DNA from 2 places in the Mesorhizobium sp. M0522 genome. Region 2 is predicted to be linked to the other one. Evidence: predicted binding sites of a transcription regulator. Region 2 holds the regulator's gene; the other holds the start of a gene.
The links. Region 2 encodes PhoB, which activates phosphate uptake and scavenging genes when phosphate is short. Its sites were predicted from a motif close to TGTCATNNANCTGTCAT; they were not measured.
Positions count from the first base shown of each region.

Region 1 (15,569 bases), 120 kb from region 2:
CGGCAAGACCACCTTGCTGCGGCTGATCGCCGGCTTCGAGGCGCCGGACCAGGGCCGCATCGTGCTTGATGGCGAGGTGCTGGCCGATGGCGACACGGCCGTGCCGGCGCATCGCCGCGGCATCGGGCTGGTGGCGCAGGACGGCGCTCTATTCCCGCATCTGAGCATCGCCGCCAATATCGGCTTCGGCATGGGGCGTCACGAGGAAAAGCGCAGTGAGCGCATCGCCGAGCTCGCCTATGTCGTCGGGCTGGACAAAGGTATCCTGAAGCGCCGTCCGCACGAACTCTCCGGTGGCCAGCAGCAGCGCGTCGCGCTCGCCCGCGCCATGGCCATGAAGCCGCGGCTGATGCTGCTCGACGAGCCGTTCTCGGCGCTCGACACCGGCCTGCGCGCCTCGATGCGCAAGGCCGTGGCCGAGCTCCTTGAAACCGCCGGCATCACCACCATCCTGGTCACCCACGACCAGGCCGAGGCGCTGTCTTTCGCCAGCCAGGTCGCGGTGATGCGCGACGGCAAATTCTCGCAGGTCGGCACGCCGCGCGAGCTCTATTTCAAGCCGAAGGACAGGATGGTCGCCGAGTTCCTTGGCGACGCCATCGTCCTGCCGGCAAGGATCGCCGATGGCTTCGCCATCTCGCCGCTCGGCCGCATCGCTGTCGACAGCTCGGAGCGGCGCGACGTCGCCCGCATCATGCTGCGGCCGGAGCAGGTGTTGCTGAAACGCACATCGCGTGAAGGCATGTCCGGCACGCCGGACATGCTGTTCGGCGAGGTGACGGAATCGGAGTTCGCCGGCTCGATGTGCACCATCGCGGTGCGTCTGTTGAACAGCCCCGATCCGCCCGACGCCGCCGCCATCGGCAATACGCCGTTGATCCTGCGCAAGCCGGGCATGGACGCGCCGGCGATCGGCGAGATCGTCCGGCTGACCGTGTCGGGCAAGGCGCATGTGTTTGCCTGAACGGTTTTGCGCAAGGCCGACTTCAATCGACCCGTTTGCCCGCCTGATCGAACCAATGCAGCTTTTCGGACCTGGCCACGACGCGCAACTGGTCGCCTGGCTTGGCGCTGGCGCGGCCTGAGACGCGCACCACGATGCGGCTGCCGGCTGCCACGCAATGGAGAAAGCTTTCGGCACCGACCGGTTCGACCGCTTCCACTGTTGCCGGCAGCGCGAGCGCGCCGGCCGGCGCCTCTGCCGCGAAGGTGATGTCGGCGTCCTCCGGACGAAAGCCTAGTGTCACTGCCTTGCCCTGTCGAGGCGCCAAGCCAATCACAGTACCGTCCGCCAATACCGAGCTTGGGGAGGCCCCTGTGAGCGCCAGCAGATTCATCGGCGGTGCGCCTATGAACGAGGCGACGAAGGTCGAGGCCGGTTTTTCGTACACATCAAGCGGCGCGCCGGTCTGCTCGACCAGGCCGGCGTTCATGACGACGAGGATGTCGGCCAGCGTCATCGCCTCAAGCTGGTCGTGCGTGACATAAACCGAGGTGACGCCAAGCGAGCGCTGCAGATTCTTGATCTCGATGCGCATCTGCCCGCGCAATTTCGCATCGAGGTTGGACAGCGGTTCGTCGAACAGGAAGACCTTCGGGTTGCGCACGATGGCGCGACCCATGGCGACGCGCTGGCGCTGACCGCCGGAAAGCTCGCGCGGGCGCCGGTCGAGCAGCGCCGAAAGCTCCAGCACCTTGGCAGTCGAGCGTACCCTGCTGTCGATCTCGTCATTCGGCGTGCCGCGGTTGCGCAGGCCATAGGCCATGTTGTCGTAGACCTTCATATGTGGATAAAGCGCGTAGTTCTGGAACACCATGGCGATGTCGCGCTCGGTCGGGCCAATGGCGTTGACCACCTTGCCGTCGATGGCGACTGTACCGGCAGAAATCGTCTCCAGCCCGGCGATCATCCTCAGCAGCGTAGACTTGCCGCAGCCGGAGGGGCCGACCAGCACGCAAAGCTCCTTGTCGGGAATGGCGATGGAAACACCCTTCACGGCCTCGACGCCGCTGGGATAGATTTTCCTGACATCCTTCAGATCCACGGTCGCCATCGGCTTCTCACTTTTCGGATTCGACCAGACCGCGCACGAACCAGCGTTGCATTAGCACGACCACCAGGATCGGCGGCACGATGGCCAGCATTGCCGTGACCATCACCAGGTGCCATTGGGTGTCGGCATCGGCGAAGGAAACCATCTTTCTCAGCGCGATGACGATGGTGTTCATGTCGTTGCTGTTGGTGACGAGCAGCGGCCAAAGATACTGCGTCCAGCCATAGATGAAGAGGATCACGAACAGCGCGGCGATGTTTGTCCGCGACAGCGGCACCAGAATATCGAAAAAGAAGCGCCATGGCCCGGCACCGTCGACACGCGCCGCCTCGACCAATTCGCCCGGTATGGTCATGAAGAACTGGCGAAACAGCAGCGTTGCGGTGGCCGAGGCGATCAGCGGGACGATCAGGCCGGCATAGGTGTCGATCATGCCGAGATCGACCATCACCTTGTAGGTCGGCAGGATGCGCACCTCGACTGGAAGCATCAAGGTGATGAAGATCAGCCAGAAGAAGGTCATGCGCAGCGGAAAGCGAAAGAACACGATCGCGTAGGCCGACAGGATCGAGATGAAGATCTTTCCCACCGCAACGCCGAGTGCCATGATCGTGGTGTTGAGGAGCAGCCTGCCGACGCTGACCCCGCCGATACGACCGATGCCGCCGAACAGCGCCTCGCTGTAATTGTTCCATAGCTGGCCGCCGGGCAAGAGCGGCAGGGGCGGCCTGAGGATCGTTTGCAGCGTGTGCGTCGAGGCAACGAAGGTGTAGTAGATCGGAAAAGCCACGATCAATATGCCGAGGATGAGCACGGCATGGGCGATGAAGGTGCGGAGCGGGGACTGGCCGATCATCGCTGCCCTCAGCCGTAATGGACTTTGCGTTCCACATAGCGGAACTGGATCGCTGTGAGCGCAATGACGATGGCCATCAGGATGACCGACTGCGCCGCCGAATCGCCCAGGATCAGATTGACGAAGCCGTCATTGTAGACTTTGTAGACCAGCGTCTCGGTCGTCTTGCCCGGCCCGCCGCCGGTGACGGCATGAACGATGCCGAACGTGTCGAACAGGGCATAGACGGTGTTGACGACCAGCAGGAAAAAGGTTGTCGGCGCAAGCAGCGGGAAGACGATGGTCCAGAAGCGCTTGGTTTCGCCGGCGCCGTCCATGGCCGCCGCTTCGATCAGCGTTTTCGGCACCGCCTGCAGGCCGGCGACGAAGAACAGGAAGTTGTAGCTGATCTGCTTCCAGGCAGCAGCCGACACCAGCAGGATCATGGCGTGGGTGCCGTTGAGCAGCGGGTCCCATACGATGCCGAGGCTTCTCAGCAAATAGGCCAACGAGCCGATCGAGGGATTGAACAGGAAAAGCCAAAGCATGCCGGCAATCGCCGGCGCCACGGCGTAAGGCCATATCAACAGTGTGCGGTAGAGGCCTTTGCCGCGCACGGCCTTCTCGGCCATGACCGCGAGCAGCAGGGCCACAACCATGGCAACGATCGCGGTCGCAAGAGAGAACACTACGGTGACCTTGATCGAGTTGAGGTAGGCCGGATCGGCCAGCACCTTCCGGAAATTGGCAAACCAGACGAACCTGCTCTTCAGCCCGAACGGGTCTTGCCTGAGCATCGACTGGTAAAGCGCCTGACCGGCCGGCCAGTAGAAGAAAACCAGGGTGATGGCGAGTTGTGGCGCCACCAGCAGGTAGGGCAGGATCTTGTTGGGAAAGACGACGCGTGGAGACAGGCTGATTTCCCTCGCTATCCAGGTATCGCCCACGCCGGCTCGCGTGGGCGATATTCCAACCGACTAACCGAGATAATCCCGTCAGTTCTCCAGCGCTTCCTTGATCGCCGCGTTGCCGCGCGCAACCGCATTGTCGAGTGCCTGCTGGGCGGTTTGCTGGCCGGCCAGCATCTTCTCCAGCTCCTCGTTCTGGATATCGCGCACCTGCGGCAGATTCGGCAGGCGCACGCCCTTCGAATTGTCGGTCGGCGACTTGCCGATCATCTGCAGGATGGGTGTCTCGCGGCCGGGGTTCTTGTCATAGAAGCCTGATTTCTTCGTCGCCTCATACGCGGCGAGCGTCACAGGCAGGTATCCCGACTTCTGGTGCAGATATTCCTGCACATCGGTCTTGGACAGATAGGCAAAGAAGGCGGCGACACCCTTGTATTCCTCGTCCGACTTGTTGCCGAACACCCACAGGCTGGCACCGCCCGGCGTCGTGTTCTGCGGGGCACCCTTGGCGTCACTGTCGTAAGGAAGCTGGCCGATGCCATAGTTCATGCCGGACTTGACGATATCGCCGAGGCCGCCCGACGATTCGGTGAAGATGCCGCATTCGCCGGCGAGGAATATCTGCTTGGCTTCGGAGGTGCGCCCGCCATATTTGAATGTGCCGTCCTTGGCCAGGTCAGCGAGCGCCTGGAAGTGGTTGACGAAAATCGGCGCATTGATCTTGAGTTCGACATCACCGCCGGCCAGGCCATTCTGCTGGGTGGCCCAAGGCACGTCATTCCACGCCGCGAAATTCTCCAGGTGGATCCAGGTCAGCCAGGTCGAGGTATAGCCGCAAGGGGCGGCGCCGCTCGTCTTGATCTTCTTGGCAGCTTCCCACACCTCGTTCCACGTCTTGGGCGGATTGTTCACGTCGAGGCCTGCCTTCTGGAAGATGTCCTTGTTGTAGTAGAGGATCGGCGAGGAAGAGTTGTAGGGGAACGATAGCATGGTGCCGTCCGGCTTCGAATAATAGCCGACGATGCCGGGCAGATACTGGCTCTTGTCGAAAGTCATCCCGGCGCCGGTCATCACATCGGCCACCGGCTTTATCGCACCCTCGGCCGCCATCATCACGCCGGTGCCGACGTCGAACACCTGGAGGATATCGGGCGCTTGCCCGGCACGAAAGGCAGCGATGCCGGCATTCAGCGTCTCCGGATAGGTGCCCTTGAACACCGGAACGAGCTCATAGTCGCTCTGGCTGGCGTTGAAATCCTTGGAGATCTTGGCGACGACCTCGGCGTTGGCGCCGGTCATGGCGTGCCACCAGCTGATCTGCGTGACGGCGAAGGCGGAGGTGGTGGAAAGCAGGGTCACGGTGGCGGCGATACCGGCCGCAAAGCCGAAGAACTTCATGTTTCATCTCCCGTTTGTCATTGGCGAAAGGGGCACTTCCGCAAAGCCAATATGTGGCGCTGATGACAATCGGACAACGGTTTTATTGCGGATCAATGAACATCATTCCTTCCTAAAGTGCACTCGCTACCGAACCGGGCGCAAGAAATCACATCACCGTCTTTTCGGCGCAGCGGCGTCGGTTTTCCCCCGAAAAGACCCGCCTCATGGCCCGCGGGTTAACCATTCGTTAAAATCTCCAAGAACTAATCAGTCACACCTCCCCTGTTAGTTTTGGCAGACCGAGTGAACCAGGATGCTGACGGTCTATAATTGTATTGTAAGTCAGCACGATCCGAGACTGGTTGCGCTTGCCGCACTCGTCTGTGGAATTTCTTGCTTCTCAGCGGTTAATCTCCTTAAGCATGTCGGCCGATCGACCGAGCGAAACCGGCTTGTCTGGCTGATGATCGCCGCAGCCTCGACCGGGTTCGGCATATGGGCGACGCATTTCATCGCCATGACCGCGTTTACGCCGGGAATACCGAACGCATACAATCCGGGATTATCCGCCTTTTCGCTTGCCGCCGCCGTTATCATGACCGCGCTTGGGATGTGGGTCGCCACCTTGCGCCGCGGCATCGACCATTTCCTCGCCGGTGGCGCCATTCTGGGCGGCGCCATCGCGACGATGCACTACATCGGCATGGCAGCTTTCGAGGTCGAAGGCCGGGTCGTATGGAACCTGCTCCTTGTCGCGATATCGCTTCTGGCCGGCGTGACCCTCGCGGCACTGGCGCTCCTTGTCGTCTTGCGCCGTCCGTCAGCGCTCGCGACTTTCGGCGGCGCCGCGCTTTTAACGCTGGCGATTTGCAGCTTGCATTTCATCGCGATGGCTGCGGTGTCGATCATTCCGGATTCCTCGATTGAAATATCCGAACATTCCATCGAGCCCATTTCCCAGGCCTTTGCCGCAGCGGTCGCCAGCCTGATAATCCTTGTGCTATCGGGTGCCGCGCTGTGGATCGACCTGCGCTTTCGCCGCCAGAAGCTCGAGGCCGATCGCATGCACGATCTCGCCAATGCGGCGGTGGAAGGTCTGATCGTTTGCGATGGCACCCGCATTGTCAGCGCCAATGACAGTATGGCGAAGCTGACCGGAACAGCGACAGCCACCCTGAACACGATGCAATTCGGCGAGCTTTTCGACGGACAGAGCGCAGCCGATATGTCCGGCTTCGGCGAACAGGCGCAGGAAGCGAAGTTAAGGGGCAGCGACGGGGCGAGAATTCCTGTCGAGCTGATCGCCAGGAAAATCACCTACTGCGGCAGGCCTCATACGGTGCTTGCCGTTCGCGACATCCGTGAGCGCAAGAAGGCAGAACAAGAGATCCTCCGCCTCGCGCATTTCGATCCGCTTACCGGGCTTGCCAATCGGCGGAGCTTTTCTTCCCGGCTGGAAGCAGAATTCGCCTCGATGGATCGTGGCGGCAAGGATGGACATCTGGCGCTCCTGCTGCTTGACCTTGACCGGTTCAAGCAAGTCAACGACCTCTATGGCCACGGGGCCGGCGATGCTATGCTGCAGAAGCTGGCGCACTGCATTTCCGGCATCCCGCGCCACGGACAGATGCTCGCGCGTCTCGGCGGCGATGAATTTGCCATCATAGCTCCGAACCTCCCCGACCCCCTGGCCGCAGGCCGGATAGCCGAGGACTTGCTGGCGGCGATCCGGGAGGAAAACAGGGTTTCGGTCGGCTCCGGCCTCGTCTCGGCCAGCATCGGCATCGCCTTCTTTCCGCTGGATGCCGAAGACCAGGCCGGCCTGATCAGCCATGCCGACACGGCACTCCATCGCGCCAAAACCGAAGGCAGGGACACTTATCGGTTTTTCGAGATAGCCATGGGCACCGCGGCCCGCGACAAGCGCGTGATGGAGCATGAATTGCGCCAGGCGATCGCCCGCAAGGAGTTCCACCTCGTCTATCAGCCGCAGAAGGAGATCCGCGGCGGCAGGATGATCGGCTTCGAAGCCCTGGTCCGTTGGCAGCACCCTGAGCGGGGTGACATTTCTCCGGCCGTTTTCATCCCCGTGGCCGAGGACAGTGGCGCTATCGCGCAGATAGGCGACTGGGTGCTGACGACGGCTTGTAACGATGCTGTTCGCTGGACAAACCCGCTGATGGTCGCCGTCAACGTCTCCGCCGTGCAACTTCACAATCCGAACTTCAGCCGCAAGGTGCACGACGCATTGACGAGATCCGGCCTGGCCCCCGGCAGGCTCGAACTGGAGATCACCGAAACGGCCCTGGTGAAGGACATGCCGCGCGCGCTGGCAACCTTGAGGCAGGTCAAGGCGCTTGGCGTGCATGTGGCGATGGACGATTTTGGCACCGGCTATTCTTCGCTGTCCAACCTCAGCGCCTTTCCCTTCGACAAGATCAAGATCGACGGGTCGTTCATCAAATCGGTCGACAAGAACGCCCAGTTCGCGGCGATCGTTCGCGCCGTGCTGGGGCTTGGACGCGGTCTCGGCCTACCGGTTCTGGCAGAAGGCATCGAGACGCCGGGTGAATTGCAGTTCCTGGACGCCGAGGCTTGCGAGATCGGGCAAGGCTACTACCTCGGCAAACCGGCTCCGATCGAGACATTCGGGGAACTGACGGGCGTGGCCGCTCCGGCAATCCGCACCGCCAGCCGACGCGGCGCAAGCATTGCCGTGCTCAAGCCGCGCCTGCGCACGGTCTGAGCCTATCCCGGCTGAAGCGCCGCCTCGACCAGACGCTTGGCATCCGGCCCCGACCATTCGGCCGGGCCATTCATATGGGCGATCAGGCAGCCTTGCCCATCGATCAGCATGGTGACCGGCAGACCGAGCGCCAGGCCGCGCGTCTTGACGTCGTTGAACAGCGCCATCGTGGCATCGCGATAGTAGCCGAGCGACTTGACGCCGGTGTCCTCCAGGAACTTCTTCGGTTTGGCATCGTCGCCGGCATCGACGTTGACGGCAACAACCTGAAACGCATCGCTGCCCATCTCCTTCTGCAGCGCATCGAGCGCCGGCATTTCGGCGCGGCAAGGTGCGCACCATGTCGCCCACAGATTGAGCAGCACCGTCTTGCCGGCATGATCGGCGATCGTCGTCGGCTTGCCGTCGGGGCCGTTGAAGGCAAGGCTTTTCAGCGATTGCGGCGGATCCGCCGGCAAAAGCGCGGCAACCTGGCCGGTGGCAGCGGCGGCGATCTTCTTGGCACGGTCGGTCTTGGCGGCGCAGGCGACGTCGTCCTTGCCGCCGCCGGCGGCCACTTGCGCGGGCGCCTTGTTGCCAGAACTGCTTTCCCTGACATATACCGCGACCGCGCCGGCCAGCACGCCCGCAACCAAAGCGGCGAGGATGAGACGCAAAGCCGGGAAAAATCTATTGCCGTCTGCCATTTTTGAAAAACTGCTCCGGAGCACGGGTTATAGCGATGAACGACAAGAAGGCCAGCAACCAGATGTGGGGCGGACGTTTTGCCTCGGGTCCGGCCGCAATCATGGAAGCGATCAACGCGTCGATCTCGTTCGACCGCAAACTCTATGCGCAGGATATTCGCGGCTCGATCGCCCATAGCCAGATGCTGGCGCAAACGGGCATTATTTCGGCGGCCGATCAAGAAAAAATCGCTCACGGGCTGAACACGATCCTCGCAGAGATCGAGGCCGGCACATTCGAGTTCTCGACCAGGCTGGAAGACATCCACATGAATGTCGAGGCCCGTCTGGCCGATTTGATCGGCCCCGCCGCCGGCCGCCTGCATACCGCCCGCTCGCGCAACGACCAGGTGGCGGTCGACCTCAGGCTGTGGGTCAAGGACGAATGCTTTCGTGTCGCCGAGGCGCTGAAGGGCCTGATCACGGCGTTCCTGGATCGGGCCGAGGAGCATGCGGCAACGGTGATGCCGGGCTTCACCCACATGCAGGCGGCGCAGCCGGTGACCTTCGGCCACCACTGCATGGCTTATGTCGAGATGTTTGCACGCGACCTGTCGCGTGTCCGCGACGCCATCGAGCGGATGGATGAAAGCCCGCTCGGCGCCGCCGCCCTTGCCGGCACCAGCTTTTCCATCGACCGGCACCAGACGGCGAAGGCGCTTGGCTTCCGCGAGCCGATGCGCAATTCGCTCGACAGTGTTTCGGACCGCGATTTCGCGCTCGAGTTCCTGGGCTTGGCGGCGATCTGCGCGACGCATCTGTCGCGGCTGGCCGAAGAGATCATCATCTGGTCGACGCCGCAATTCGGCTTCGTCAGGCTGTCGGATAGTTTCTCGACGGGTTCGTCGATCATGCCGCAGAAGAAGAACCCGGACGCTGCCGAACTGGTGCGCGGCAAGACCGGCCGCGTCACCGGGCACCTCGTCGGCCTGCTGACGGTGATGAAGGGCATGCCGCTGACCTATGGCAAGGACATGCAGGAAGACAAGGAATCCGTCTTCGACGCGGCCGAGACGCTCGACCTGATGCTGGCGGCAATGACCGGCATGGTGCGCGACATGACGGTGAACACTGCCGCGATGAAAAAGGCGGCCGGCGCCGGCTATTCGACTGCGACCGACCTCGCCGACTGGCTGGTGCGCACGCTCGGGCTGCCGTTCCGCGAGGCGCACCATATCACTGGCCGGGCGGTGGCGCTGGCCGAGGACAGGAAGATCGGGCTCGACAGGCTTTCGCTGGAGGATCTGCAGTCCATTCACCCCGGTATCAGCGCCGACGTGTTTTCGGTTCTTGCCGTGCAGAATTCTGTAAAGAGCCGCACGAGCTTCGGCGGCACCGCGCCGTCCGAGGTGCGCAAGCAGATCCGCTACTGGAAAAAGCGGCTCGCCAAGGCGTAAGACGCGGGGTGCAATGGCCGCAAAACTCGGCTAGAAGCGGCTGCGGGCAACAGTTTTGGACGGATGGCACGATGACCGGAAGCAGGATTTTGGTGACGCTGACGCTGCTGGCGGCAATGGCCACCGTTGCGGCCTGCGGCAGGAAGGCTGCGCTCGACACGCCGTACGCGGCAGCCGTGCAGGCCCGCAAGGACGCCGAGAAGGCCAAGCAACCTTTGCCGCCGGAGCCGGAAAAACCTGTCGAGGACAAGAAATTCATCCTCGACCCGCTGCTCTGATTTCGGACCAATCTCGTGAACCATTTCGACTACCGCGACGGCGCGCTGCATGCCGAGGACGTGGCGATATCAGACATCGCCGCCAGCGTCGGCACGCCGTTCTACTGTTATTCGACGGCGACGCTGACCAGGCATTTTCGCGTCTTCACCGAGGCCTTTGCCGGGCTCGATGCTCTCGTCTGCTATGCCATGAAGGCGAATTCCAACCAGGCCGTGCTGAGGGTGCTGGCAGGGCTCGGCGCCGGCGCCGACGTGGTCTCGGAGGGCGAATTGCGCCGCGCTTTGGCGGCCGGCATCCCGGCAAGCAAGATCCTGTTTTCGGGCGTCGGCAAGACCGCGCGCGAAATGGATTTTGCGCTCTCGGCCGGCATTCTCTGTTTCAACGTCGAATCCGAACCGGAGCTGGAGCTGCTGTCGGCCCGCGCCACCGCGCTGGGCAAGATCGCGCCGATCTCGCTGCGCATCAATCCGGATGTCGACGCCAGGACGCACAAGAAGATTTCGACTGGGAAGGCCGAGAACAAGTTCGGCATTCCGTGGCAGCATGCGCGGAAGGTCTATGCGCGCGCGGCTGAGCTGCCGGGCATCAAGGTCACCGGCATAGACACCCATATCGGCAGCCAGATCACCGAATTGCAGCCCTTCGACGACGCCTTTGCGCTGCTGGTGGAGCTGGTCGGCGCCTTGCGCTCCGACGGTCATGCCATCGAGCACATCGATGTCGGCGGCGGCCTTGGCATTCCCTACCGCGTCGACAACAACCCGCCGCCTTTGCCCGATGCCTATGCCCAGATCGTCAGGAAGCATGTTGCCAAACTTGGGCTGAAAGTGATGTTCGAGCCAGGCCGGCTGATCGTCGGCAATGCCGGCATCCTGGTCTCGCAGGTGATCTTCGTGAAGGAGGGCGACGCCAAGAACTTCCTCGTCGTCGACGCCGCGATGAACGACCTGATCCGGCCGACGCTTTACGACGCTTTCCACGACATCAGGCCGGTGGCGCAGCAGCCGGCCGCAGCACCACGCATGAAGGTCGACGTCGTCGGCCCGGTTTGCGAGACCGGCGACTATCTCGGGCTCGACCGTGACCTGCCCCGGCTGAAATCCGGCGACCTGATCGCTGTCTCCACCGCCGGCGCCTATGGCGCCGTTCAGGCCGGCACCTACAATACCAGGCTGCTGGTACCGGAAGTGCTGGTCGACGGCGACCGCTTCCACGTTGTGCGCCCGCGCCAGACCTATGACGAGCTGATCGGACTGGACTCGGTGCCGGACTGGTTGGAGTAGAACTCTGCAGCTACAGCCGGTGCTGAATGAGCGCCCTGGTCTCGGCGATTCTGTCCTCATTCCGGCGATAGAATATCCACTGCTTGATGCGCTTGCTGCGCAAAAGCCCTGCCTGGGTGAGCACGCGCATATGCTCGCTGAGCGTCGCCTGGGTGATCCCCAGCTTTTCCGCGATCAGCAGCGCGCAGACGCCGTCCTCGACCAGATCGCCGTCCGCCTGCGGCGGAAAATGCGCGCGTGGGTCCTTCAGCCAATCGAGGATCTGCAGCCTGCGCTCGTTGGCGATTGCTTTGAAGACATCGACCTCTTGCATTTAGGCACTTTGCCAAGTTACTAAGTAATGTCAACTCTGAATGTCAACTCTGGGAGTGAAATCATGCTGCACGGCCACACGATCACACGCGAGCGCATTGCAGCGATAGAACCCCGCATCCGGCCCTTCGTGCGCCACACGCCGGTGCTGCGCGTCGACATGGCCGATTTCGGCCGCCCGCCTCTGCCTGTCGACCTGAAGCTTGAGTGCTTGCAGCATTCCGGCTCGTTCAAGGCACGTGGTGCGTTCACCAATCTCCTCGAACGGCCGGTTCCTGCGGCCGGCGTCGTCGCCGCATCGGGCGGCAACCACGGTGCCGCCGTCGCCTATGCCGCCATGCAGCTCGGCCACAAGGCGACCATCTTTGTTCCCGAAGTGAGCCCGCAGGCCAAGCTGGACCGCATCCGCGGCTACGGCGCCGAGCTGATCGTCGGCGGCGCCCGTTATGCCGAGGCGCTGGCCGCCAGCGAGAGCTTCGCCGAAAAATCCGGCGCGCTCCAGATCCACGCCTTCAACCAGGAGGAGACGCTTGTCGGGCAAGGCACGCTCGGCCTCGAGATCGAGGCCGACTTGCCGAAGCTCGACACCCTGCTGGTCGCCGTCGGTGGCGGCGGCCTGATAGGCGGCATCGCCGCCTGGTTTTCCGGCCGCATCAGGATCATCGCCGTCGAACCGGAGGGTGCGCCGACGCTTCATCGCGCCTTCGAGGCGGGCCGACCCGTCGACGCGCCGGCGGAGGGCATCGCCGCCGATTCGCTCGCGCCAAAGCGTGTCGGCGAAATGATGTTTCCTATCGCCGAGGCATTCGTCGAGCGCTCGATCCTGGTCAGCGACGACGACATTATCGCCGCCCAGGCGGCGCTGTGGGACCGCGTGCGAATCATCTCCGAGCCGGGCGGTGCGGCCGCCTTCGCGGCGCTCCTGTCCGGCCGCTACGCACCGGTTGCAGGCGAGCGCGTTGCCGTACTGGTCTGCGGCGCAAACGCCAATCCGGCGAAATTCTGACAATATCCGGGGCATTATTGTTCACGTTTTGGGGAACCGCCTCGCCTTCGCCGTGTTTGTTGGTATCCTTAGGGCGATGTGCATCCGCTTGGACGCACGAAGTACGCGCTTAGATTTTAGGTCTTCGCATCGTGCTTCCCGAAAATCGACTTTTCGGGCCCATGCGATAGACTCGTGAGGCCTGGGCTATCCCGCCCGGCCAGGAAGGGCCGATGACACAACGACCCATTTTCACCAGCGATCGCAGTCTGGCCAGGCGCCTTGCCTTGAGCCGGCTGGGGACGCAGGTCTCGATAATCGTCGAACGCGGCTGGCCATTGCTGCTGCCACTGATCATCGTCGCCAGCCTGTTCCTCAGCATTTCGTGGCTCGGCCTGTTCCCATTTTTGCCCGATCTGGCGCGGATCGGTCTTATCACGGCATTCGGCGTCGCAGCGCTTGCCGCACTCTATCCACTGCGTTTCTTCCGCACGCCATCCAGTGCCGAGGTCGACCGCCGCATCGAGGCGGCCAACCGATTGCTGCACAGCCCGGTGCAGGTCCAGACCGATCGCCCGAGCGGCAAGGAAAGCATTTTTTCGCAAGCCCTGTGGCGCGAGCATCAGCGGCGCATGGCCGACCGGCTGGGCGAGCTTGGCGGCGACGTGCCGCGCACACGCGTGCCGGAACGCGACCCGTGGGCGCTGCGCGCCGTTGCCGCGCTTTTGTTGGTCACTGCCTTTGCCTTCTCCTTCGGGCCATCGGGCGGCAGGCTGAGCGACGGTTTTGTTGCCCGTGCCGCCCGCGACGTCGTGCCGCCGCGCATTGATGCCTGGGTGACGCCGCCGGCCTATACCGGCAGGCCGCCGGTATTCCTGAACGCCCCGGTCCTGGCCAACAACGCCACTCAAGCGCCGCCGACCTTCACGATTCCGGAGGGCAGCGATGTGTCGCTGCGCGTCACCGGCGGTTCGGGCGAGGAAACGCTGAGCTACGCCGACACCGGCGGCAACACCCGCGCCATCGATCCGACCGGGCCGCAAGCCGCCAAGACTGAGGCAAGTCCGGCAACGCCTTCCACCGTGCGCCAGTTCAGCGGCAAGTTAACGGCCGACGGCACGCTGACGCTGCAGTCCAGCGACGGCGAGCTCGGCCGCTGGGCCTTCGCCATAATTCCCGACAAGCCGCCGCAGATCCGCTTTGTCGGCGAGCCGAAGCGCGCCGTCAACGGCGCCTTCGAGCTCAACTACCAGATCGACGACGACTATGGCGCGGCCTCCGCCAAGGCGGTTTTCGCGTTGGCCGATCCGCAAGTGCCCAACGCGCATCCGCTCTATGGCCCGCCGGAAATGCCGCTGACGTTGCCGCGCCGCGGCGGCAAGGCCAATGCCGCTAAGACGACGAAGGACCTGACCGACCATGTCTGGGCAGGTGGCAACGTCAAGCTGTCGCTTGTCGCCACCGACGGTGCCGGACACACGGCGACCAGCGAAACCAAGACGCTGGTGATGCCGGAGCGGCCATTCTCCAACCCGTTGGCGCGGGCTGTGGTCGAGCAGCGCCGCATACTGGCGCTCGACGCCTATGCCAAGGACCGCGTGCTCGACCTGATGGATGCAATCACGCTCAGGCCGGAAGACACGTTCGACAACATGGCGCACTACCTCGCCATCATGAGCGCCCGCACCCGGCTGAAGATGGCAGACAGCGACGACCAGTTGCGCGACGAGGTCGCTTACCTCTGGGAGATCGCGCTCGGCATTGAGGAAGGCAATCTGTCGGCGGCCGAGAAGCGGCTGCGCCAGGCGCAGCAGGCGCTGCAGGATGCGATCAAGAACGGCGCCAGCGACCAAGAGATCGAGAAGGCGATGAAGGAACTGCGCGAGGCGATGAACCAGTTCCTGCAGGAATTCGCGGCGCGGGCGCAGCAGAATCCGAATGCGCCACAGATGCAGCAGAACGGTCAGGAACTGCGCCAGAGCGACATCGACCGCATGATGGACCAGATCGAGAACCTGGCGAAATCCGGCAATCGCGACCAGGCGCAGCAATTGCTGTCCGAGTTGCAGGACATGATGAACAATCTGCAGGCAGGCCGCCAGCAACAGGGCGGCCAGCAGGACAGCGAGATGCGCCAGCAGATGGACAAGCTGGGCGAGATCATGCGGCGCCAGCAGGAGATGATGAACGACACTTTCCGTATGGACCAGATGCAGCGCGGCCAGCAACAGCGCGGGCAGAACCGCGACGAGCAGCTCGGCGAGAACGGTGAGCCAGGCCCGATGGGCGAAGAGGGCAAGCCCGGCCCGGGTGACGACCGCGATCCGCTCGGCCGGCCGAAGCCGATGACGCCGCAGGAATTTGCTGATGCGCTGAAGCAATTGCAGGAAGGCCAGGGCAAGCTGCAGAGCGAGCTCGATCAATTGAGGAAGAGCCTCGAAGGCATGGGCCTCGACCCCAATGAGGGGTTTGGCGAGGCCGGCAAATCCATGGGCAATGCCGAACAGGCGCTCGGCGAGGGCGAAGGCGACCAGGCCGTCGGTCACCAGGGCCGCGCATTGGAAGCCTTGCGCAGGGGCGCCAAGGACATGATGAAGCAATTGCAGGCGATGCAAGGCGACCAGGGCGGCAACGGGCAGGGCGGGCGCCAGCAGAATGCCGACCG
Region 1 covers NZ_JAMYQW010000001.1:164,805-180,373, forward strand. Annotated here, with positions in the region: gene NKI58_RS00800 (ABC transporter ATP-binding protein) at 1-964, shown strand, start outside; gene ugpC (sn-glycerol-3-phosphate ABC transporter ATP-binding protein UgpC) at 987-2,054, opposite strand; gene ugpE (sn-glycerol-3-phosphate ABC transporter permease UgpE) at 2,062-2,910, opposite strand; gene ugpA (sn-glycerol-3-phosphate ABC transporter permease UgpA) at 2,919-3,803, opposite strand; gene ugpB (sn-glycerol-3-phosphate ABC transporter substrate-binding protein UgpB) at 3,885-5,195, opposite strand; gene NKI58_RS00825 (bifunctional diguanylate cyclase/phosphodiesterase) at 5,491-7,923, shown strand; gene tlpA (thiol:disulfide interchange protein TlpA) at 7,926-8,609, opposite strand; gene argH (argininosuccinate lyase) at 8,645-10,045, shown strand; gene NKI58_RS00840 (hypothetical protein) at 10,117-10,323, shown strand; gene lysA (diaminopimelate decarboxylase) at 10,339-11,607, shown strand; gene NKI58_RS00850 (ArsR/SmtB family transcription factor) at 11,618-11,920, opposite strand; gene NKI58_RS00855 (threonine/serine dehydratase) at 11,984-12,925, shown strand; gene NKI58_RS00860 (TIGR02302 family protein) at 13,138-15,569, shown strand, end outside.
Region 1: ugpB (sn-glycerol-3-phosphate ABC transporter substrate-binding protein UgpB) is a predicted target of PhoB. The motif match lies at 5,258-5,274, and genes of this name have one in related genera.

Region 2 (15,569 bases):
GCAACCCGCAGTGCGGCGATTGCCAAGGCAGCACTGGTTCGAGAGGAAAAGCGGCGCGCTATCGCGCTCGACGCGGCTTCGCTTGCCAGCTGGGCATGGGATATCCGCAGCGATATGATCGACTGCGATGTCCTGCTGTCCGAATTATTCAACCTGCCGAAATCGAACAGGCTGAGGGCGCGCGACATCCTGACCGCCATCGACCCGCGCGACGTTCACCAGACCGAAACACGCTTTCGCGACGCGCTGACCGGCAGCGACGATTATTTTGGCGAATACCGTGTCAAAGGCCTCGATCCGCCGCGATGGATCGCAACGCGCGGCCGCGTCATAGAACGCGACGGCGAGGGCAAGCCAACGCTTATCTTCGGCGTCAACTACGACATTACCGAACGCAAACTTGGCGACGAACGTCAACGGCTGTTGCTGCGCGAGCTCAATCACCGCGTCAAGAACACTTTGGCAACCGTACAGGCGCTGGCGACGCAGACCGTTCGCCATGCCCGCCAGCCAAGCGAATTCCTCGAAGCCTTCAGCGCCAGGCTGCAGGCACTGGGCGTTGCGCACAGCCTGCTGTCGGACCGCGAGTGGCGCGGTATCGGCATCCGCGAGCTGGTGGAGATCGAGCTAAAGCCGTTCCAAGCCGCCGGACAATCGCGCATGGCGATCTCCGGCGCCGATGTCCTGCTCTCACCCGACCAGGCAGTCGGGCTCGGGCTGATCCTGCATGAACTGGCAAGCAACGCACTGCAATACGGGTCGCTCTCGGTTTCCTCCGGAAAGGTCGATCTCGATTGGAGGGTACAAGGCAGGAAGGGCGCACGGCGTCTGTTGCTGGCCTGGCGTGAAAGCGGCGGCCCGCGGGTTGCGCCGCCCGAACGCCATGGCTTCGGCTCGATCCTGATCCGCCGCAGCCTGGCCAAGGTCATTTCCAGCGAGGTGACCCATGAATTCCGGCCGGACGGCGTGGTCGCCGAAATATCGATTCCGCTCGAAGATTTGTGAGGCCAGCATTTTGCGACCGGCGCCGGAATCGTTTGCCCCGAACTATCCCCTCCGAACTATTCCCGTTTGCCGGTATCCGGATCATCGGAGCCGCGCTTCACGTTCTCGCGGTAGATAGCGTAGGCGGCGAGTGCTATCGCCGGGCCGAGAATCGCGCCCAGTCCGGCCTTCCCCGGGCCACCTTTGCCCTTGAGCAGCGCCGGCAGCACGGCGAGTGCCGCAGTGATGCCGATAGCCTTCATGTCGGCGTTGCGTCGCTTCGCCCGGCGCCTGGCGCGCGAGCCGGCCGACATCCGGTAGACGAGCAGGATGAGACCGGCGATTGCGAGAAAGCCGATCCCGAAGCTCAGGGAAGCTGCCATCGGCCCATAGCGGGCCGCCGTCCAGATATAGGCCGCCCCGACGAGGAAGCCGAGGCCGCACAGCGCCGCGAGCGCTGCGATCGAATAGACAATCGCAGCGACGCGTGCGCGTTGCACCGCCGCAATGGTTTCGCCCGAGGCGAGGCCCGAGATCAGCGATGCAAGCATTCCCATGCGTGCAGAACTAACGGCGCGCGAGAAGCGCGAAGAGGAATCCGACGCCTGCGGCGATCGCCAGCGAAGTCACCGGTTTTTCGCGCATATGCGCTATCATCTGCGCCTCGATATCCCTGGCGTTGCTGCGCAGGCTGTCGAAGGCTGCCTCGCCCTGGGTTCGCAACTGCTCGACGCTTTCGGCGGCGGCTCGCCGTGCTGCCCCGTAGCCATGTTCGCCAGTTTTGGCCAACAGCTTGGTAAGTTGGTCGATGTCGGCCTTCAATTGTGCGATGTCGGCCTCAATATCGGAATTCGTGCGGGCTTCGTTCGCGGCCTTTCCTGCGGCAGTCGCCATTGCTTCACTCTCCATGCTTTTGCTCGGTCGAAACGCCCGACAGACCCCAAGGTTCCGGCACGAACCTCTTCTAACCCTATCTCCGGCAGCGCGCGTTGCAAATGCCTTGCACGGGCCGAGGCCGACGCATCCGCGCCGGCACGTCTTTTTTAAATGACAGCATGCCAAATAACGATCATGACTTCCCCCGTTTCACGTTAGAGACGCATTTAAGGAGATATTGCTGCGTGCGCGCATCACTTGAGGGTTTGCGGATTCTTATCCTGGAAGATGAGTTCCTGATTGCCATGGATATCGAGCAGCTTTGCCGCGACTACGGCGCGCTCGATGTGGTCATCGCCCGTGATCTGACTGAGATCGAACAGCAAGACGTTGCCGCGCAGTTCGATGTGGCCATCGTCGACCTCATGCTGAGCGGCGTTTCGACGCTCCAATTTGCTTCGCGGCTGCGTGAAGCGGGCATCCCGTTCGTCTTCGCCTCGGGCTATTCGGATACCGACGAGATCAAGAAATCCTTTCCCGGCGTCAGGCTGGTCACCAAGCCCTATTCGGGAGACGATCTCGTCGAGGCAGTGGTAACGGCCTGCAGGCGCACGCCTCTTCGCTGAGGCGCGGAGCGGTTCGAACACGCCGGCGCTTCACGCAGCAGTCGACCCAGTTACCTGAGCCGAAATTGCGTCCGGGCCATACTCGTCTTCACCGGAGATCTTCAGGATTTCCTGCAGCCGTGTGCGGGCGCGGCTGACGCGGCTCTTGATCGTTCCGACGGCGCAGCCGCAGATCTCGGCCGCTTCCTCGTAGGAGAAGCCCGACGCGCCGATGAGGATAATGGCTTCGCGCTGGTCTTCTGGCAGCAACTCGAGCGCGCCGCGAAAGTCTTCGAGGTCAAGCTGGCCGTGCTGGGCCGGGTGAACGGCAAGCCTGGCCGTCATGACGCCATCACTGTCCTGCACCTCGCGGCCGCGCTTGCGCATCTGCGAATAGAATTCGTTGCGCAAGATCGTGAACAGCCATGCCTTCAGGTTGGTGCCGGGCTGGAAGCTTTCATGCTTGTCCCAGGCCTTGACCAATGTTTCCTGCACCAGGTCGTCGGCCTTGTCGGCGTTTTGCGTCAGCGACACGGCAAAAGCCCGCAGGCTCGGGATCGAGCCGAGCAAGTCGGTCTTGAAGCCCTGGGAGACGGCCGCCATGCCTCAGTCCTTCTTTTGTACAGGTTCGGCCTTTTCCAACTGGCTGAGCAGTTGGGCGAAGCGATCCGGCACATTGTCGGAGACCAGCTCGTCATAGTATTGTTTGAGTTTGCGGCCGATTTCCGAGTTCGGCCCAAGCGGGTCGCGGGAAGCAGCCCGGCGCCCGTTGCCAACGCCACCCATGGTAGCTTTCGTCATGTTCTTCATTTCGCCCTTTTGTCCCAGCCTTAAGCCGCCCTTCAACACATAACGCAATGCAAGCGGCAGCCTCGTCTGGTTGCCCAACCCGCCTTTAAACGCCAGCCTCACATATTAGTTCCGCACGATTGGAACCTTTTTCAAGGAGCCAGCGTTTCAATAGCTAGGCTTGCAAACCGTTTTTAGCTGTAACATGCAATCACGTCATATGAGGGAGACGTCCACTATGAGCCTATCAGCAACCATCGCTCCGCACCTGCCGTTCCTGCGCCGCTTCTCGCGCGCCGTATCCGGATCGCAAGAGAGCGGCGACGCGCTGGTCGCCGCAATGCTCGAGGCCATCATTGCCGATGTCGACATCTTTCCGGACGCATCGAACGACCGTATCGCGCTCTACAAGGTCTTTGCCAAGCTCTTCACCTCGGTGGCCATTCGCGTTCCGCAGGAGCATGCCCAGTCGGCATGGGAACAGCGCGCCGCGGCCAATCTGAATGCAATTGCGCCTCGTCCCCGCCAAGCCTTTCTGCTGGTTGCGGTCGAAGGCTTCAGCGAAGACGAGGCGGCGGAGATTCTCGACGTCGACGAACAGCAATTCTCCGAACTTCTCGCGCAGGCGAGCAACGAGATCTCCCGTCAGGTGGCAACCGACGTGCTGATCATCGAGGATGAGCCGCTGATCGCCATGGATATCGAGGAAATGGTCGAAAGCCTCGGCCACCGCGTCGTCGGAACGGCGCGCACCCACGCCGAGGCGGTGGCGATGTTCGGCAAGGCGCGGCCAAAGATGGTGCTTGCCGATATCCAGCTTGCCGACGGAAGTTCGGGCATAGCGGCCGTCAATGAGATCCTGTCGTCGACCTCGGTACCGGTGATCTTCATCACCGCCTTTCCCGAGCGCCTGCTCACCGGCGAGCGGCCGGAACCGGCTTTCCTGGTTACCAAGCCGTTCAATCCGGACATGGTCAAGGCTCTTATCAGTCAGGCCCTGTTCTTTGACCGGCACGCGAAAGCCGCGGCATGAAACAGCGGACGGCCGAACTGCGGCCGCCGAGACAGCCGCTCTCTCGGATCAGATGGGCGTGACGCCGGCTCAATTCACTGGCAACCAACTGGGGCAACCAACTGGACCTTTCCACACACCGCGGCAATTCGGGCCCTGAAGATTTTCAGCATCGTCTTTTTCGGAAAATGGTGGAACAAACGGAGGCGAATCACGTTTTCACCGCAGCATTGGAAGGAGATCGATCATGCTTTACTGGGCGCTCGTATTTCTCGTCGTGGCGATTATCGCCGGTGCGCTTGGTTTCGGCGGCATCGCTGGCACCTCGGCCGGCATAGCGCAGATATTGTTCTTCATCTTTCTCGCCTTCCTGATCATATCGCTTATTGCCGGCCTGATCAGACGAGCGTGAATGCCAAGCGGCCATTCAAGCGAACACTGGAAGCCGCACCCCTCAAACGGTTTCCAGCCACCGCCGGGCAGTGTCCTCCAACGGGATGCCGCTCGGCGGACCGCTTTTTAAGGCTTGATACGAACCTCCTCCTTTTGGAACCCATTTTTCCGCGAACCGTTCAGCCCGACATGGGTTGAGCAAATTGACCGATGCGTTCCAGAGTCGGAAAAATGAAAGACCGCGGCCAGAGTGATGAGATCATCGCTTTGCATCCCGCCGAAAGCGGGATGCAGCTTGGCCGGGCCCTTCTCCATGCACTGCACAATGCCGGGATTTCCGTCCTGTACCAGGATCGCGAGATGAAGACGGTGTGGGCGCGCAACATGCGCGCGCCCTGGACTTCCGATGCCTCCGACAACACCGGCATCTTGCCGCCGGCGCAGGCAGAGCGTATCGGCGCCGCCAAGCACGACGTCATCGTCTCCGGCAATCCTCAACATCTTGAACTCAGCGTGCCGGCCGATGACGGCGCCCGCTGGTTTCAGGTGTGGATAGACGCCGACCGCAGCGAGACCGGCGCGGTGCAGGGCGTCGTGACCACCATGGTCGAAACAACCGAGCAGAAACGCCGGGAGCAGACGTTGAAGGCGCTGCTGCGCGAAGTCAGTCATCGCTCCAAGAACCTTTTGGCCATCATCCAGAGTATCGCCACCCAGACGGGCCGTTATTCCGGCAGCATTGACGATTTCCTGACGCGCTTCCGCGGCCGATTGCAGTCGCTGGCCTCCTCGCAGGATTTGGTTACGTCATCCAACTGGCGGGGAGCGGCGCTGCGCGAGCTGGTTTCCGGTCAGGTCGGCAGGTACGGCGCGGATCCCTTGCACAGCCTACGCTTCCGCGGCGCAAATCCATATCTCAACCCCAATGCCGCCTTGCACATCGGCTTGGCCATGCATGAGCTCGCCGTCAATTCGGTCAGCTATGGCGCACTGTCGCGCAGCGACGGTTTCGTCGAGGTGACGGCCGATCTGACGGCAGCTTCCGCTGGCGAGCCTGCGCTGTCGCTGACATGGGCCGAAGTGATCGGAGCCAACGACAATCAGCGCAGTGAGAAGCGTTTTGGCAGCGTCGCGCTCGAACGCGTCGTGCCCACTTCATTGAATGGAACGGCGACACTTGAGATCACCGGGAACCGCCTCGAATACCGCCTTGTCGTTCCTCACGGCAATTTCGAGACGGATTAACGAGCGGCGGTCGCCGCGCGAAGGCTTGCTGCGCATCGCCATCTTTAACCGACTGTTCACCATAAAGTCCGATCCTGTGCGAACGTGTCGATCCACCGGATTGAGTTTGGCACAAAATGAAGGGAATGGGCCTTGACGGCTGCCGACTTGAACAGACTGGAACAGGCCGCTCGCGTCTCGATGGGCGGTTTTCAGGATCCCGACGCGTCCGCAGCGCCCGCGCCTCGTGCTTCGCCCCTCCGCTTCGCCGCTATCGCGCTTATGGCCGCGATCGTCCTGACCGCCGCGTCCCAACTGATCTGAATCGAACTCGCCTCTGCTTGATCGCTTTGAAACCACTGCCCGAGTGCTCGGCCGTGCCCGTTCGCGGTCACCGACCTGCCGGGCCAGGCCCAACATGTCGTCGCCAGATGCCTTGCCGTCGATCCGGTGCTCGAGGACGACTATGACAGGATCGTCTGGAACGTGCGTCCCAGCGGCACGCTCGATGCGTCCTTGGAGATTTCCGGGTTCGTGGTAGCATCGAACGGCGCACGCCCCGAAAAAGACTATCTTAATCAACAATGAAATCGTGCGGGCAAAGGCCGTACTTTCATGCTAAATGGCGGCTGGAGCTTATTAAAGTGAGGACAAAAGTGAGGATGACTCCATGCGGAAGATGATTATTGCCATGGTTGCCGTGGTTGCGGTCAGCGGCTGCACCACCACGGAAGAGAACGTGGGTATCGGCACTGTGGGCGGCGCGCTCATTGGTGGCGCTGTCGGCGGCGGCAAGGGCGCTTTGATCGGCGCCGGCGCTGGTGCGATTGGCGGTCTGCTCGTTCGCCGTCTGCAAAATGGCTACTGCCAATACAGAGATCGTCACGGCCGGATTTACACAGCTCGCTGCAACTAGTTTCGAGCTCCAGGCGAACAGCAAACGCGGAGGCAGGCCACCTGTCTCCGCGTTTGCCCTTTTAGAGCGCTGTTGCGACGCGGCCCACGAGACGGCGTTTCAGGCCGGCAGCGGAACCTTGATTTCCACGTTCAAGCCATCTTCGCGAAAATCGCGCCTGATTGTGCCACGCAATTCGCGCGTGACGTTGAGATCGATCAGTCTGGTGCCAAAACCGCTCTTTGCCGGTGTCTCGAGCTTCTTCTGACCGGCCTCGCGCCAGTTGAGAGCCAATGTCCGGGTGCCGCTACGGGCGTCGAGCGACCAGTCGACCTTCAGCGCACCGACTGAATTGCCGGCTTCGCCATGCTTCAGCGCATTCGTCGCCAGTTCGTGAAAGACGAGGCCGAGTGCCTGCGTCGTCTTTTCATCGAGAAGAACCTGCGGTCCCGACAGCAGCCCTTCAGGAAGCTCGCTGCCGAACACCTGGCCTAGCTCGATGCGCAGCAGGTCGCCGAGATCGGCTTTCTGCCAGCGTGAGCGCGTCAGCATGTCCTGGGAAGCCGCCATCGCCTGCAGCCGGGCCGAGAAAGAAGCCGAGAATTCCTGGACGTCGGTCGTGTGCGATGCTGTCTGGCGCGCGATTGCCAGCACCCGCGTGATCGAGTTCTTGATGCGATGCTTCATCTCCTGCAGCATCAGGTCTTTTTCCAGCAGGCTCTTTTCGGTCGTTTCGTGAAGCAGCGAGACCGCCTCATAGGCCCGCTCCTGATAGCGGGCCACCAGCGCGATGGCGCCCGCAAGCAGCAGTCCGAACAATCCGAGCATCACCGGGATGGCGCGCGAGGAAGGTTGCGAGAAAGCACTTGTCGGCCTGAACAGGACGACCCACGGCCGGCCGGCGACGGTGATCTTGCGGGTGACCAGCAGCCTGTCGCCGAGGCTCGAAACAGGCGGCGTTTCCGATTGGAACAGCAGGTTGTCGCTGTCCACCGTGCCGTCATAGATCTCGGTGTTGACCGGCAGCAATGGTGCCCGGCTGAGCGCAGCCTGGAACAGATCACGGGCGCGGAAGGCCGCATAAAGGAAGCCGGCAGTCGAGGATCTCGTCGCGTTCACGGCGTCCGGCGCGGTTTCGACATTGAGCCGGACGAAGACGAGGAACCCGGTAAAGGTCTGCGCGGCACCCGTATCCTTGCCGAACTGCACGAGCCCGCTGGCGTGCTGCTGGTCGTCGGTCATCGCCTTTTCGATCGCCTCGCGCCGCGCCGGCCCGGTGAACATGTCGTAGCCGATGCTGGATTTGTTGGACGGATCCAGCGGTTCGAACAGCACGATGGGCGTACGCCACGGTAAGTTCGTGTCGGGATAGATCGGATGGCTTGCGCCGTGATCGTGCAGGATGTCGCGCTCGACCGCCGCCTCGTTGCCAGTTTTCGCCAGGCGAAGGAAACCGATGCCGCGCAGGCCGGCGAAATTATTCTCGATGTCGAGCGCGTTGAAGAAGGCCTTGAACTCGCCCTGCGAGATACCGCCATTGCGTGCGTCGAACAGCGCCCGGGTCGAACGCAGCAGCGACAGGTCCAGGTCGATGCGGCTTTCGATCCGGTTAAGCGCGTCGTCTGCCGTCGCCTCGAATTTAATGCGGGCCGCCTCCTGGGTGGCAAAATAGGCAAAACCCGCCATCGTCAGGCTGATCAGCGCGACGGCGATAAAAGCGACGGTCGGAAAAAGCTTCTTCAATTGCTGATACGTCCCGTGGACGGTTCGGCATCTTTATGGGCAAGTCCTGACGCCAACACAATGGCGAGGCCAATGCATGGTGACGGCTGGCACATTTTGGCGGCTTGTGATTAGCCGGCTAATTCTCGTTCATGCGGCGATCTTCAGCGCGCCCGGCCCCGGAATGGCGCCGGGTGGGCACTTGCCGAGGATGATCATGCCGAGCACCTCGTCCTGGGTGACGTCGGTTGTGCGCGTCGTTCCGACAACCCGACCGTTCTTCATGACGCAGACACGGTCGGCAAGCTCGAACACGTCGTGAATATCATGGCTGATCAGGAAGATGCCGATGCCGTCGGACTTGAGCTGCCTGACCAGTTCGCCGACCTGCGCCGTCTCTTGCGGCCCGAGTGCCGCCGTCGGCTCGTCCATGATCAGGATGCGAGCATTGAACAGGATGGCGCGGGCGATCGCCACCGACTGCCGCTGGCCGCCCGAAAGCTTTACCACCGGCTCCTTGAAGCGTTGGAAACGCGGATTGAGCCTGCCCATCACCTTGCGCGCCTCGGCCTCCATGGCGACGTCGTCGAGCGTACCCCAGCCGGTCATCAGCTCGCGGCCGAGAAACAGGTTGGCGGCCGCATCGACATTGTCGGCCAGCGCCAGCGTCTGGTAGATCGTCTCGATGCCGTACTTCTTGGCGTCGCGGGGATTGGAGATCGAAGCTTCCTCGCCGTTGACGAAAATCTGGCCCGCATCGCGCTTGTAGGCGCCGGACAGGATTTTTATCAACGTCGATTTGCCGGCACCGTTGTGACCGAGCAAAGCCATCACCTCGCCCGGGAAAAGGTCGACAGAGGCATCGTCGACGGCGCGAATGCCGCCGAAAGCGATGGAGATGTTGCGCATGTCGATCAGCGGCGTGGGAGCGGTTTTGTCTGCCATGCTCGTCCTTCCTCCCTATAGATCCTGCTTGAGCATCAAGTTGTACGAAAACCGGTTTCCACCTTGCGGGATCATGCTCAGACCCGTTTGCGATAGACGGTATCGAGCCACACCGCGACCACCAGCACGGCTCCGACAACGATGCTCTGCAGCGGCGAATCGATGCCGAGCAGCACCATACCGGACTGCAGCGACTGCATCAAAAGCGCGCCGAGCATGGCGCCGAGCACTGTGCCGGAGCCGCCGGCGAGCGACGTGCCGCCGATCACCGCCGCCGCGATGACCAGGAGCTCGTCCAGCGTGCCCAGCGCATTGGTCGACGAGTTCTGCCTGGCTGACGAGATCGCTGCGGCGATCGTCGCCAGCACGCCCATGATCATGAACACCTTCATGGTCACCCAGCGCGTGTTGATACCGGCAAGGTTGGCTGCTTCCGGATTGCCGCCGATGGCGAAGACATAGCGGCCGAAACGGGTACGCTTGGCGATGAAGGTCATGATCAGCCCTACGGCTACAGCCATCAGCACGGGTATGGCGATGCCATGGGCGATGAACAGCCCGCCTTCGGGAACGGTTATATTGTTGGCCGCCGCATATCTGTTCACGATGCCGACCGGCCAAGGATAGGAATTGGCAAGCCATATGGCGCCCATGATGACAAGGCAAGTGACGGCCCCGAGGAACGTCTCGGCCCAGATCGGGCGTAACGGGAAGCGGAACCGCTTGCGCTGCACCCGCCCGTTGAGCAGCATGAACACAACCGCCAGGCACGCGACAATTCCGACGATCCAGCTCCATCGCGCACCGATCGAACCCGTCGGTCCGCCGCCCATCAGCTGGAAAGTGGCATCCAGCGGCGCAATCGTCTGCCCACTGGCGACCCACCATGCGGCACCCCGCCAGACCAGAAGGCCGCCCAGCGTCACGATGAAGGCCGGCACCTCGAGATAAGCGATGATGTATCCCTGGAACGCTCCGATCAGAAGGCCAAGCGCGAGGCCGATGGCCAGCGCCAGGATCCAGATCCAGGGGTTGCCTAATTGCAGACCGACCATTCGCACCAGGAAATGCACCTGCGCAAAACCCATGACCACGCCGATCAGGCCTTCGGCGGAGCCGACCGACAGGTCGATATTGCGCATGACGATAACCAGCACCATTCCGGCGGCCATTATGGCCACGGCCGAAGTCTGCACCGACAGGTTCCAGAGATTGCGTGGCGTCAGGAAGGTCCGGCTGTCGAAGTCGAACGGATTGACGCCGAGCCGTACGCTAGAAATGACATGCAGGCCGACCCAGATGACCAGCAGCGCGCCGACCATGCCGAGCATGCGCGTGTCGAGTTCGGTTGCCTTGAGAAATCGGGCAACAATGCCGAGTTCGGATTCCCGTGCCCGGTCTGTCGTGCTGTCGACCGGCGTGTTGGACGTCGTGTCGGTCATGATGTTTCTCCCGCCGGGTTGCCGTCTGCCGCGGATGCCGGAAGCAGCCTAGAAGTTATCCGCCGGAAGCGGAAAAACAACTCTTGTTGGAAAAACGCCGCGGCGAGCGGCCGCGGCGTTCGGACTTTTCGGAAACGTCGGCTCAGTTGCAGACTGCAACAGTGCCAGCCGTCACCCCGGCGCAGACCTCTTCTTTCTTGATCCAGCCGGCGTCGATGACGACGTTGAGGTTGTCCTTGGTGATGGCGACCGGGGTCAGGAACAGCGACTTGACGGTATTGCCGCCGGGCGTGGTGAAATCCTTCACGCCGGCAATGTCGGTCATCTGCTTGCCGTCGGCCAGTTGCGAGGCGATCTCGGCGGCATTCTTGCCGAGCTCGCGCGCATCCTTCCACACCGACACGGTCTGTGTGCCGAGCGCGATGCGGTTCAGCGCGGCGTGGTCGCCGTCCTGGCCCGAAACCGGAACCGATCCGGCCAGCCCTTGCGCCGTCAGCGCGGCGACGACGCCGCCGGCAGTGCCGTCATTAGCGGCGACCACGGCATCGACCTTGTTGTCGTTGGCGGTCAGGAACTGTTCCATGTTCTTCTGAGCGTTGGCCGGCAGCCAGCCGTCCGTATAGGCCTCGCCGACATTCTTGATCTTGCCGCCGTCAATGGCCTCCTTCAGCACCTCCATCGAACCGGCAAACAGGAAATCGGCATTCGGATCGGAACCCGAACCCTTGATGAAGACGTAGTTGCCTTCCGGCTTCACCTTGAAGACTTCGCGGGCCTGCATGCGGCCGACTTCCTTGTTGTCGAAGGTCAGATAGAACACGTCCTTGTTCTCGATCAGCCGGTCATAGCCGACGACCGGGATGCCTTCGTCCAGTGCCTTCTGCACGGCCGGCCCGATGGCCGAGGCGTCCTGCGCCAGGATGATCAGTGCGCTGGCGCCCTGCGAGATCAGGCTCTCGACGTCGGTGAGCTGCTTGCCGGGGTTGGACTGTGCGTCGGCGGAAATATACTTGTCGCCTGCGGCCTCAATGGCCGCCTTCATTGCGGCCTCGTCGGTCTTCCAGCGCTCTTCCTGGAAGTTCGACCAGGAAACGCCGATGACCTTGTCTTTAGCCTGCGCCACCGACGCCAGCGCCAGCGTCATGGCGACACCCGCCAGAATGGCGGTCGTGAATTTCTTCATCATATCCTCCCTGCGCCGCGTACGGCGTGACCAATTGGCTCAAAGACCAGCTTAGAAGCTCTAATTTTTTCGAGCCTCGAAAAAATACTGGCCCGATCTCCGGCTGCTGTCAACATCGATTCTGATGGATTTTGATGACTCTGCGAGTTTTTTCGAGCGTCGGAATAAACGATGACAGCGCAACCTGCATCTGACACTATTTGCCTGCGTCCGACACTATTTGTCGGACATTACCGACGGCTTCCGGTTCATGAGCGGCCGCGGCAACCGGGAGGAAAGCAAAACAATGTCGGTCGGAATCCGCCATGACGATTTGCGCCGGCGCAACCGGGCGATGGTGATCTCGGCGGTGCGCCGGGCCGGCCAGCCATCGCGTACTGAGATCGCAGCTACTACCGGCCTCAGTCATTCGACCATATCGGCGATCTCTTCCGACCTGATACGGGAAGGCATCCTCGCCGAGAGCAAGGCAAGTGAGCCCGTTTCGTTGAAACGCGGTCGTCCGCAGGTCGGCCTCGCCCTCAACCCGGAAGCGGCGGCGGTGCTGACCGTGGTGTTGTCGCTGAATTTCCTGTCGGCCGCCATTATCGACTATACGGGACAGGTGGTCGCCGAGGAACAGCGCCGGCTGGACACGCTGACCATGCCGCGCGACGAGCTGATCCGTGAATGCATGGCCATCGTCCGGCGCCGGCTGCAGGATCCAGACCTTGACGTCCGCAGTGTCGCCCGCATCGCCCTGGCGATTCAGGGCATTACCGACTCCCCTGCACGCGCCATGCTGTGGTCGCCGATCACGCCGCAGACCGACATCGCCTTTGCCGACATGCTGGAGGACGAATTCGGCATCCCGGCAACGGTGGAGAACGACTGCAACATGATGGCGGTGGCTTTGCGCTGGCGCAATCCGGATCGCTATCGCGACGACTTCATCGCCATCCTGCTTTCGCATGGCATCGGCATGGGGCTGGTGCTGAAGGGCGAACTGTTCACCGGGACGCATTCCTCGGGTGGCGAATTTGGCCACATGATCCATCGTCCGGGCGGCGCGCTCTGCCGTTGCGGGCGGCGCGGCTGCATCGAGGCCTATGCCGGCAACTACGCCATCTGGCGCAACGCCAGGCAGATGAGCGAAGAAAGCGAACCGATCGCCGACGTCAGCGACGCCGACATGCGAGCACTGGCGGCCCGGGCGCGCGAGAAAGATGGGCCGGAACGCGAGGCCTACCGCAAGGCCGGCGAAGCGCTGGGTTTCGGTCTCGGCTCGCTGTTCGCGCTGATCGATCCGGCACCGGTCGCGATGGTCGGCGCCAGTGCCGCCGCCTTCGATCTGATCGAGCCGGCCTTGCGGAAGGCAATCGCCCAGACCGCCGGCGGCCAGCATTCGGGCTCGATCTCCTTCGATACAGAGCCGAACGAATTGCCGCTGATCCGCGAAGGCTGCGCGATGCGGGCGCTAAGCTTCGTCGACCAGGAGATTTTCGCGCCGGGCGCGCAAATGAGGCCCAGCGTCAGAAAGAACGTAGCCTGACCAGGCGGGTCAATCTTCCCTGATCGCATAGCCGGCACCGCGGATGGTGCGGATGACATCCGGCATCCGGCCGTTGTTGACGGCTTTGCGCAGCCGCCCGACATGCACGTCGACGGTGCGTTCGTCGATGTAGATTGTCTCGCCCCAGACATTATCGAGTAACTGGCTGCGCGAGAAGACACGGCCCGGATGCCGCATCATGAACTCGAGCAGCCGGAATTCGGTCGGCCCGAGCCTGATTTCGCTCTTCTTGCGATAGACCCTGTGCGATTCGCGATCGAGCACGATGTCGCCGACCTTCAGCACGCTGGACAGCACTTCCGGCTTGGCGCGCCGCAGCAGCGCCTTGACCCTGGCCATGAATTCCGGTGTCGAAAACGGTTTGACCAGATAGTCGTCGGCGCCGGTCGAAAGCCCGCGCACCCGGTCGCTCTCCTCGCCGCGCGCGGTCAGCATGATGATCGGCAGCCGCTCGGTTTCGGGGCGCACCCGCAACCGACGACAGAGCTCGATGCCGGAAACCGCTGGTATCATCCAGTCGAGCACCAAAAGGTCGGGCACATTCTCCTGCAAACGGATCTCGGCTTCGTCGCCGCGTGTCACCACCTCGACCTGGTAGCCTTCGGATTCGAGATTGTAGCGGAGCAGCACACCCAACGGCTCCTCGTCCTCCACCACCATTATGCGTGGTGCGATCATCGGCTGGGCACCCCCATCATGTCACCGGTGCGGACATTGTCGTTTCGTCCTGCTTCGGACGATTGACCGGCAATTGCTCGCCGGTCAGCACATAATACGCATTTTCGGCGATGTTGGTGACATGGTCGCCGATCCGCTCCAGATTCTTGGCGCAGAACAGCAGGTGCGTGCAAGCGGTGATGTTGCGCGGATCTTCCATCATGTAGGTCAAGAGCTCGCGGAACACGGACGTGTATTTGACGTCGATGCGCTCGTCGGCGGCACGCAGCTTGGCCAACGCGGCCGCATCGCCTGCAGCATATTCCTCGATGACACCCTGCACCTGGATGAGAACCAGCTGCGCCATCGCGTCGATGGAATGCGACAGGTCCCGCGGCGTGGCGCTGAGGCCGACCGCACTCACGCGCTTGGCGATATTCTTGGCAAGGTCGCCGATGCGTTCGAGGTCGCCCGCCATGCGGATCGCTCCGACCACATGGCGAAGATCGTGGGCCATCGGCTGGCGTTTGGCGATCAGGGTGATGGCGCGGTCGTCCAGTTCGCGTTGACGCGCATCCATGATGGCGTCGTCGGAAACGACGCGTTGCGCCAGCACGTTGTCGGAATTCAACAGGGCCTTGGTCGCCCCGCCGACCATCGAACCGGCGAGGTCGGCCATGTCGCGGATCAGCTTGCTGATCTGCTCGAGATCCTCGTCGAAAGAAGCGACTGTGTGTTCGCCCATGGTCCTGTCCTCATATGCATGATCGGAACGGCTCAGCCGAAGCGGCCAGTGATGTAGTCCTGCGTGCGCTTCTCGCGGGGCGACGTGAAGATCTTCTCGGTCCGGTCGAACTCGACCAGTTCACCCAGATACATGAAGGCGGTCTGGCGCGACACGCGCGCCGCCTGCTGCATGTTGTGGGTGACGATGACGATCGTGTAGTCGGCTTGCAATTCGTCGATCAGTTCCTCGATCTTGGCAGTCGACAGCGGGTCGAGGGCCGAAGCCGGTTCGTCGAGCAGAATGACTTCCGGCTTCACGGCCACGGTGCGGGCGATACAGAGCCGCTGCTGCTGGCCGCCGGACAGGCTCAAGCCGCTGGCGTTGAGCTTGTCCTTGACCTCGCTCCACAGCGCGGCGCGCTTCAACGCCTGTTCGACGCGGCCGTCCATCTCGGACTTGCCGAGGTTCTCGTAGAGCCTGACGCCGAAGGCGATGTTCTCGTAGATCGACATCGGGAACGGCGTCGGCTTCTGGAACACCATGCCGATCTTGGTCCTGAGGAG
Region 2 covers NZ_JAMYQW010000001.1:282,266-297,834, forward strand. Annotated here, with positions in the region: gene NKI58_RS01400 (sensor histidine kinase) at 1-1,005, shown strand, start outside; gene NKI58_RS01405 (hypothetical protein) at 1,062-1,541, opposite strand; gene NKI58_RS01410 (ElaB/YgaM/YqjD family protein) at 1,552-1,878, opposite strand; gene NKI58_RS01415 (response regulator) at 2,106-2,486, shown strand; gene NKI58_RS01420 (sigma-70 family RNA polymerase sigma factor) at 2,517-3,068, opposite strand; gene NKI58_RS01425 (NepR family anti-sigma factor) at 3,072-3,275, opposite strand; gene NKI58_RS01430 (response regulator) at 3,493-4,287, shown strand; gene NKI58_RS01435 (DUF1328 domain-containing protein) at 4,514-4,678, shown strand; gene NKI58_RS01440 (sensor histidine kinase) at 4,870-5,904, shown strand; gene NKI58_RS01445 (hypothetical protein) at 6,037-6,207, shown strand; gene NKI58_RS01450 (YMGG-like glycine zipper-containing protein) at 6,554-6,799, shown strand; gene NKI58_RS01455 (CHASE domain-containing protein) at 6,899-8,521, opposite strand; gene NKI58_RS01460 (ATP-binding cassette domain-containing protein) at 8,651-9,445, opposite strand; gene NKI58_RS01465 (sugar ABC transporter permease) at 9,523-10,887, opposite strand; gene xylF (D-xylose ABC transporter substrate-binding protein) at 11,030-12,070, opposite strand; gene NKI58_RS01475 (ROK family protein) at 12,357-13,601, shown strand; gene phoB (phosphate regulon transcriptional regulator PhoB) at 13,611-14,300, opposite strand; gene phoU (phosphate signaling complex protein PhoU) at 14,317-15,024, opposite strand; gene pstB (phosphate ABC transporter ATP-binding protein PstB) at 15,057-15,569, opposite strand, start outside.